2 regions of the Streptosporangium sp. NPDC002607 genome follow, and region 1 is predicted to be linked to the other one. Evidence: predicted binding sites of a transcription regulator. Region 1 holds the regulator's gene; the other holds the start of a gene.
What was found. Region 1 encodes HrcA, which represses chaperone genes, less so after heat shock. Its sites were predicted from a motif close to TTGGCACTCTCNNNNNGAGAGTGCCAA; they were not measured.

Region 1 (4,416 bases):
GGCACCGACGGCCAGGAGGAGATCTTGAGCGTGTGCGGCTTGACCGCCTGCCAGACGTCCACGAACGGGTGCCCGACGATCAGCACGTGCGGGGAGGAGATCCGCGCGGCGATCCGGCTCTCCTTGGAACCGGGGACCAGGTGGTCGACGAGCACACCTAGGCGGCGGCCAGGGCCCGGTCGGAACTCCTCGACGATGGCGGGCAGGTGATCGACCCCCTCCAGATACTCCACGACCACACCCTCGACCCTCAGGTCGTGGCCCCAGACCTTCTCCACGAGCGCGGCGTCGTGCACGCCCTCCACGTATATCCGGCTCTCCCTGGCCACCTGGGCCCGCAGGCCCTCCACCGCGATGGAGCCCGACGCGCTCCGCCTGGGGCCACGTGGCGCGGCGGCCGGGCGCACGAGCGTCACCGCCTTGCCCTCCAGGAGGAACGCGGCGGGCTCCAGTGGGAAGACCCGCCGGCGGCCGAAGCGGTCCTCCAGGGTGACGGCCTCCTTGTCGCAGGCCACCACGGCGCCGCAGAAGCCGCCGTCGGCGTCCTCGACGACCAGATCGAGTTCGGCGGGAACCTGGGGAATCCCCCCTCTGCGGGGGCGCCGCCAGTCTCCCGCCAGAACGTCACGCTCGTACATCACCGACCGCCCACCGTCTCTCGCAAAGGATCACGTGGGACGCTAGCAAACGCCACGGTCACCTGCCGTAGGGTCCCGGCGCTCCCCACTGCCCCGCCGACGCGGCGGCCCTGCGCTTGCGGGCGTTGCCCCGCTTCACCAATACGACGATCGTCACGATGATGGCCAGCAGGATCCCGATGCCGGGCACCGCGAACAGGGCGATCACCCCGCCGACCAGTGATCCGGCGGCGAGTTCCCGGCCCACGCCGAACGTGGTGCCCTCCACGGGGTCGGCGGTACAGGTGACCTGGTAGTCGCCTGCCTGCTCCACGCCGATCTGCAGGCCCATCTCCCAGACGACGCCGTCGGAGCCCGACACGGTCTGCTGGACGAGCGGCTTCTGCAGGCTGGGCGTGCCGGTGCCGCCGGTCAGCGTGCACTCGAAATTGGTGGGTCCACTGGTGGAGACATAAATGGCGGGCTTGTCGGCCGGGTCGAGCGTGACCGTCGTGTTTTCGCCGGGGGCGAACGTCTTCGTCGGCGCCGCGCTGGTGACCGCGCCCAGCACGCCACCGGCGAAGCCGCCGATGCCGACGATGATGCTGACCAGGGCGAGCAGCCATACCCCGACGATCCATCCGATACCGGGCTTGATCTTCCCGGTGGGGGGCGGGCTCTGCGGGGCGCCGTAGCCGGGAGGTGCGTAACCGTAGGAGGGGCCGTTCTGGTGGGGCTGCTGACCATACGGCTGCTGGGGGGAGCCGTAACCGGGGTTGCGGGAGGCATCACCCGGAAAAGAACCAAAATCATTGGACATGTACGAATTGTGGTGGAAATTGGTTGAAGCGCGATAGCAGTTGACTTGCCAACGGCTTGGCGTCATCATCCGCACCTCTTGCTTATCGCGCCTTCCGCACGGGGGCCGTACACTTGGCACTCGGGAACACAGAGTGCCAGACCTCGTGTTTCCCATCTGAACGCAGGCAGGGAGGTGACCACGTTGGTCGACGACCGGAAGCTCGCCGTGCTTCGCGCCATCGTCGAGGACTACGTGTCCACCAACGAGCCGGTGGGTTCCAAGGCTCTCGCGGATCGGCACAGTCTGGGGGTGTCCCCGGCGACGATCCGTAACGACATGGCGGTGCTGGAGGAGCAGGGCTACATCGCCCAGCCCCACACCAGCGCCGGCCGGGTGCCCACGGACAAGGGCTACCGGCTCTTCGTTGACCGGCTCTCGCAGGTGAAACCCCTGTCGAGCGCGGAGCGCAAGGCCATCGAGAGCTTTCTCGCGGGTGCGGTGGACATCGACGACGTCGTCATGCGGACGGTGCGGCTGCTTGCCCAGCTCACCCGGCAGGTCGCCGTGGTGCAGTACCCGACGCTGACCAACTCGACGGTCCGGCACGTCGAGCTGGTGCCGCTGAGCGAGCGCCGGCTGATGTTCGTGCTCATCACCAACACCGGCCGGGTGGAGCAGCGCGTGGTCGAGCTGCCCGACGTCGTGGACGAGCAGCGGGTGGCCCATCTGCGAGCGGTCCTCAACACCTCCCTCGACGGCTGCGGGCTCACCGGCGTTCCCGACAAGGTCGCCGACCTGCCGGAGCGGCTGCCCGCCGAGGACCGGCCGCTCGCGGCCACGATCCTGTCCGTGCTGCTGGAGTCCCTGGTGGACAGGCACGATGAAAAGATCGTTTTTGCCGGGGCCGCCAACCTCGCGGGAGCCGACTTCACGGTCGGGCTCCGCGATGTGCTGGAGGCGCTGGAAGAGCAGGTCGTGCTCATGCGACTGCTCGGTGAGACCTCCGACCTGTCGGCGCTGACCGTGCGGATCGGCTCGGAGAACCCCTACACCGGACTCCAGGGCACGTCGATCGTCGCCGCCGGATACGGTTCTGGGGACAAGCAACTGGCCCGGCTAGGTGTGCTGGGCCCAACGCGGATGGACTATCCGGTCACGATGGGCGCGGTGCGCGCGGTGGCACGCTACGTCAGCCAGATCCTGGCTGCATCATAAGAGGTCAACGAAAAGTGGCTAAGAGCGACTACTACGGCACCCTCGGGGTGCGCCGTGACGCCAGTGCGGAAGAGATCAAGAAGGCGTACCGACGTCTGGCGCGCGAACTGCATCCTGACGTCAACCCCGACCCCGAGACTCAGGAGCGCTTCAAGGAGATCACCCAGGCCTACGAGGTCCTGTCCGACTCCAGCAAGCGGCAGATGTACGACATGGGGGCCGACCCGTTCGCCTCGGGCGGTGCGGGGGCCGGAGGCTTCGGTGCCGGTTTCCCGTTCAGCGACATCATGGACGCCTTCTTCGGTGCGGCCGGTGGCGGCGGCGGTCGCGGCCCCCGCTCGCGTGCCCGTCGCGGACGCAACGCCACCATCCGGGTCGAGCTCGACCTGCGCGAGTCGGGCTTCGGCACGACCCGTGAGCTGGTCGTCGACACCGCGGTGGTCTGCGAGGTCTGCACGGGTTCGGGCGCCGCCGCAGGCACCCACCCCGACACCTGTGACATGTGTCATGGCCGGGGCGAGGTCTCCCAGGTCACCCGCTCCTTCCTCGGCCAGGTCATGACCTCACGGCCCTGTCCCCAGTGCGGCGGCTTCGGGTCGATCATCCGCCACCCCTGCCAGGAGTGCTCCGGCGACGGCCGGGTCCGTACCCGGCGGACCATCAAGGTCCGCATCCCGGCCGGGGTGGAGGACGGCACCCACATCCAGCTCGCCGGAGAGGGTGAGATCGGCCCAGGTGGCGGCCCGCCCGGCGACCTGTTCCTGGAGATCGTCGAGCGCCCCCACGAGATCTTCGAGCGGCGCGGCGACGACCTGCACTGCACGGTGCAGATCCCGATGACCGCGGCCGCGCTCGGCACCATCCTGACCATGGAGACGCTCGACGGAGCCGAGGAGCTGGACATCCGTCCCGGTACGCAGTCGGGGCAGACGATCCCGCTCTACGGCCGCGGTGTGCAGCGCCTGAACGAGACCGGCCGCGGCGATCTGCTGATCCATGTGAACGTGGAGACCCCCTCCCGTCTCGATACGGCACAGGAGGAGCTGCTGAGGGAGCTCGCCAAGCTCCGCGGCGAGGAGCGCCCGCCCGGCAAGTTCGCCCCCGGGCAGCAGAGTTTCTTCTCCCGGCTGCGGGACGCCTTCAATGGCCGCTGACCCGGACCGCTCCCGCTCACGCCCCGACGGCTCATGACCGTTCCGGTCTTCCTGGCCGAACCCGCCGACCTGGCCAGGCCGGAGTTCGTCTTCGGCGGCCCCGAAGGGCGCCACGCGGCGGCCGTACGGCGGCTGCGGGCCGGGGAGCGGCTTGACCTGACGGACGGGGCGGGCTCCGTCGCCGAGTGCGTGGTGATCGAGGCGGGCAAGGATTCGCTCCGGGTCCAGGTACTGCGCCGTCACGAGGTGCCCGTGCCGTCCCCGCGTCTGGTCGTGGTCCAGGGGCTGCCCAAGGGCGACCGGGGCGAGCTGGCCGTGGAGATGATGACCGAGGCGGGGGTGGACGTGATCGTCCCCTGGGCCGCGGCCAGGTGTGTCACCCAGTGGAAGGGCGAGCGCGCGGCCAAGGCGCTGGCCCGCTGGCGCTCCACGGCGCGTGAGGCGGGCAAGCAGTCACGTCGCTTCCGCCTGCCCGAGGTGACCGAGCTCGCCTCCACCGCCGGGGTCGCCGCCCTGCTGTCGGCGGCGGCGCTCGGCGTCGTGCTGCACGAGGAGGCCGCCTCCCCGCTGTCCGGCCTGCCGCTCCCCGCGGGCGGCGACATCGTCGTGGTGGTCGGCCCGGAGGGTG
Region 2 (4,416 bases), on a different contig from region 1:
GCGCGTCGGCCACCTTGTGCGACGCGATGCCGAAGACGAAGGACGCGAACGGGCGCCCCATGTCACGGTAACGGGGCAGCGCGGACAGCACCGCGATACATACTTCCTGGGCCACGTCGTCCGCGATGTGATACTGACCGGAAACCCGGCCCAGACGACCACGGCAATAACGGACGACCATCGGCCGCAGTTGCGCGATCAGAGATTCGATCGCGGTGCGATCCCCCTGAACGGCGAGGCTCGTCAGATCCTTGAGATCGTCCCTATGGACGCCCCCTTCGGACCTCGTCGCAAGCCTCACCCCATTTTTGGCGTCGGCGACGCATCCCTCGGTCACGTTAGGCATGATGCCCGCCCTGATAGTGCCTGTCGTCATGGCAAACGGCTACGGATTGGTCACATTGAGGCGGCGATAACGGTGCGTAATCACACAGTGACCACGACGACTACGCTATGTGCAAATATTTCATTCGATTGCCAAATACATCGACTATTCGGAGGAACCGCGTTTGCCCTTACGAGTGACGCGCCATGACGCGGTGCGGGCACATTTGGTTTACCGCAAAACGCGAACGGCTCGCGCCTCCGGGGAGACGCGAGCCGTTCGGAACCGGTGAGATCAGTGACCGTGGCCGTGGCCGTGGCCCTGACCGGCGGCGGCCGGAGCCTCCTCCTCGGGCTTGTCCACCACGAGCGCCTCGGTCGTCAGCAGCATGCCGGCGATGGAGGCCGCGTTCTGGACGGCCGAGCGGGTGACCTTGACCGGGTCGATGACACCCTGGGCGATCAGGTCGCCGTACTCGCCGGTGGCGGCGTTGAGGCCGTGGCCGACGGGCAGGTCGGCGACCTTGAAGGTCACCACGTAGCCTTCGAGGCCGGCGTTCTCCGCGATCCAGCGGGCCGGCTCGACGAGCGCCTTGCGGACGATGGCGACACCGGTCGCCTCGTCGCCGGTCAGGCCCAGGTCGTCGAGGACCTTGGAGACGTGCACGAGCGCGGAGCCACCGCCGGAGACGATGCCCTCCTCGATCGCCGCGCGGGTCGCCGAGATGGCGTCCTCCAGGCGGTGCTTCTTCTCCTTCAGCTCCACCTCGGTGGCCGCGCCGACCTTCAGCACGCAGACGCCGCCGGAGAGCTTGGCGAGACGCTCCTGGAGCTTCTCACGGTCCCAGTCGGAGTCGGACTGCTCGATGGCGAGCTTGATCTCCTTGACCCGGTCGGCGATCGCCGAGGCCTCGCCGGCACCGTCGACGACGGTGGTGGAGTCCTTGGTGATGACGACGCGCCGGGCGGTGCCCAGCACCTCCAGGCCGACGTGCTCCAGCTTGAGGCCGATCTCCTCGCTGACCACCTGGCCACCGGTGAGGATGGCGATGTCCTGCAGCATGGCCTTGCGGCGGTCACCGAAGCCCGGCGCCTTGACGGCGACGGAGGTGAAGGTGCCACGGATCTTGTTCGTGACGAGAACCGCGAGGGCCTCGCCCTCGACGTCCTCGGCGATGACCAGCAGGGCCTTCTTCGTCTGCGCGATCTTCTCGAGCAGCGGCAGGAAGTCGGCGACAGAGGAGATCTTGTTCTGGGTGATCAGGATGTAGGGGTCCTCCAGGACCGCCTCCATGCGCTCCTGGTCGGTCACCATGTAGGGCGACAGGTAGCCCTTGTCGAACTGGAGACCCTCGGTGAACTCGAGCTCCAGGCCCATGCTGTTGGACTCTTCGACGGTGATGACACCGTCCTTGCCCACCTTGTCGAACGCCTCGGCGATCAGCTCGCCGATCTTGGCGTCCTGCGCGGAGATCGTCGCCACATTCGCGATCTCCTTCTTGTCCTCGACCGGGCGGGCCGACTCGATCAGCCTGTCGCTGACGGTCTTGGCCGCGATGTCGATGCCGCGCTTGAGGGAGAGCGGCTGGGCACCGGCGGCCACGTTGCGCAGGCCTTCGCGGACCATGGCCTGGGCCAGGACGGTCGCGGTGGTGGTGCCGTCACCGGCGACGTCGTTGGTCTTGGTCGCCACTTCCTTGGCCAGCTGCGCGCCAAGGTTCTCGTACGGCGCCTCAAGCTCGACCTCGCGGGCGATGGTGACACCGTCGTTGGTGATGGTCGGCGCACCGAACTTCTTGTCGATGACGACATTGCGGCCACGCGGGCCCAGCGTCACCTTGACCGCGTCCGCGAGAGCGTTCACGCCGCGCTCGAGAGCTCGGCGCGCGTCCTCCTCGAACGACAGGATCTTCGGCATGACAGTCCTCTCTATAAGTACGTCGGCGCATCAAAGCCCCGGGCGCTCTCGCGACCCGGGGCTCGATACGTCATCTTTGTGAAGCGAGAACTACTTCTCGATGATGGCGAGCACGTCACGGGCGGAGAGCACGAGGTACTCCTCGCCGTTGTACTTCACCTCGGTGCCGCCGTACTTGCTGTAGAGGACCACGTCGCCCTCCTTGACGTCGAGCGGAATCCGCTTCTCGCCCTCGTCGTCCCAGTTGCCCGGACCCACCGCGAGGACCTTGCCCTCCTGCGGCTTCTCCTTGGCGGTGTCCGGGATGACCAGACCGGAAGCGGTGGTCTGCTCGGCCTCAAGCGGCTGGACCACAATGCGGTCGCCAAGCGGCTTAACGGGAACCTTGGTGGCGGTCGTCACGTCGGACCTCCCCTTCAGATTTGAATGATCTAGAAGAGGCGACCAGCGGTCTGCCGTCGCGGGTGTCAGACCTGCCTCGTCGCATGTATTTGGCACTCTCACCGGGAGAGTGCCAATACGGAACAGTATGCAAGGAGGGCTTGACAGTCAACACGGAGCGCCCGTCTGCGCTTCGGGCGAACGTCAAACCAGGTGGAAGCCCCTCGCGAAGCCCCACGGTGAAGGCGGTAGCGTCGGGTGGTGTGAATCTCGACGCATTCCGCGAACTCCTGACCCCGCGCGGCCAGGAGGCGCTGGGCGCGGCGGCCGAGGCCATCGGCGACGACCCGGTGGCGGCGGTGACAAGGTTAAGAAAGATCTACGATGCGGACCTGACCTCGGCGGCGCTCACCCAGGCCGAACTCAGGCTGCGCGCGAGGGAGAAGTTCGGCGCCGACGCCGATCTCATGTACTTCACCCGGCCCGGCCTGGAGCAGGCCACCCGCCGCGAGGTGGCCGACCACCGGGCGCGACGCGTCCCCGCGGGTTCCCGGGTCGCCGACGTCTGCTGCGGTATCGGCGGAGACCTCCTCGCCCTGGCCAGGGCCGGATGCGTCGTCGAGGCGGTCGACGCCGATCCGCTCACCGCCGCGATCGCGGCGGCCAACGCCGCCGCCCTGGGCTTCGGCGACCGGGTCTCGGTCCGCGCCGCCGACGCCTCCACCCTGGACCCGGCCGCCTTCGACGTCCTGTTCGCCGACCCCGCGCGCCGTACCGCGCGGGGCAGGACCTTCGACCCGATGGCCTACTCGCCCGCCTGGCCCGCCGTACTGGAGATGGTGGCCAGGGCCGGGGCCGCCTGTCTGAAGGTCGCCCCCGGGATCCCGTACGAGTTCGTCCCCGCCGGGGCGGAGGCCGAATGGGTCTCCTACCGGGGCGACGTCAAGGAGGCCGTGATCTGGTGCGGCACGCTGGCGGGCGAGACGGCACGCAGGGCCACGATCCTGCCGTCGGGCGTCACGATGACGCCCGACCCCACCCTCGGCGATCCCGGCACCGGCCCGGCGGGCCGCTACATCTACGAGCCTGACGGCGCGGCGATCCGCGCCCACCTGGTCGCCGAGATCGCCGCGTCGGTCGGCGGGCGCCTGCTCGACCCGCAGATCGCCTACATCACCGGCGACGTCGCGGCGCCGACGCCGTGGGCGTCGCGGTACGAGGTCCACGAGACGCTGCCGTTCTCGCTCAAGCGGCTGCGGGCGGCGCTCCGCGAGCGCGGGGCCGGCAATGTGACGATCAAGAAACGTGGCTCCGCGGTGGATGTCGACCGTCTCAGGAAAGACCTCCGGCTGCCCGGAGGTGAATCCGCGACGGTCATTCTCACCCGAATAGGTGACAGGCCATTTGCTTTCATATGCAGCCCCAGCTGACCAGCCAAAATGGTCGATTATTCCAGCAAGCCGACAATTCCTGTCTTTTAACCTCGCCCCTGGAAAACCTTGATCCAGAGGCTAAGGTTGCCGGGCGGGAGTTCTCTCTCGCCTCCGATTTCATCCCGTTCATCGGCAGAACCGACCCAATCCAACCGCGCGGCTGAGCGTCGGCGAGCGAAGGAGCTCTCGGTGGATCACTCTGACCACGCCCTGCTCCAGGCGGGCAGCCAGACCGCCATCTCCGACCGGATGCGCGAGCTCCTCGCCCGGGCGGCCCAGGACCACGTCTACGAGCAGCGGACCCAGGGTGCCGTGCTCGACGAGATCCGGCAGCGCCTGGAGGGCATGGAGTGGCTGCTG

Region 2: the regulator HrcA is predicted to act here: its motif matches at 2,734-2,760, upstream of groES (co-chaperone GroES).

What each region holds. Positions count from the first base shown of each region.
Region 1 is NZ_JBSFWD010000002.1:37,489-41,904, reverse strand. Features, by position in the region: gene ACWD3H_RS02690 (DUF3097 domain-containing protein) at 1-638, opposite strand, end outside; gene ACWD3H_RS02685 (hypothetical protein) at 697-1,437, opposite strand; gene hrcA (heat-inducible transcriptional repressor HrcA) at 1,621-2,634, shown strand; gene dnaJ (molecular chaperone DnaJ) at 2,649-3,788, shown strand; gene ACWD3H_RS02670 (16S rRNA (uracil(1498)-N(3))-methyltransferase) at 3,822-4,416, shown strand, end outside.
Region 2 is NZ_JBSFWD010000026.1:120,033-124,448, reverse strand. Features, by position in the region: gene ACWD3H_RS27405 (sigma-70 family RNA polymerase sigma factor) at 1-346, opposite strand, end outside; gene groL (chaperonin GroEL) at 620-2,242, opposite strand; gene groES (co-chaperone GroES) at 2,333-2,644, opposite strand; gene ACWD3H_RS27390 (class I SAM-dependent methyltransferase) at 2,887-4,053, shown strand; gene ACWD3H_RS27385 (hypothetical protein) at 4,246-4,416, shown strand, end outside.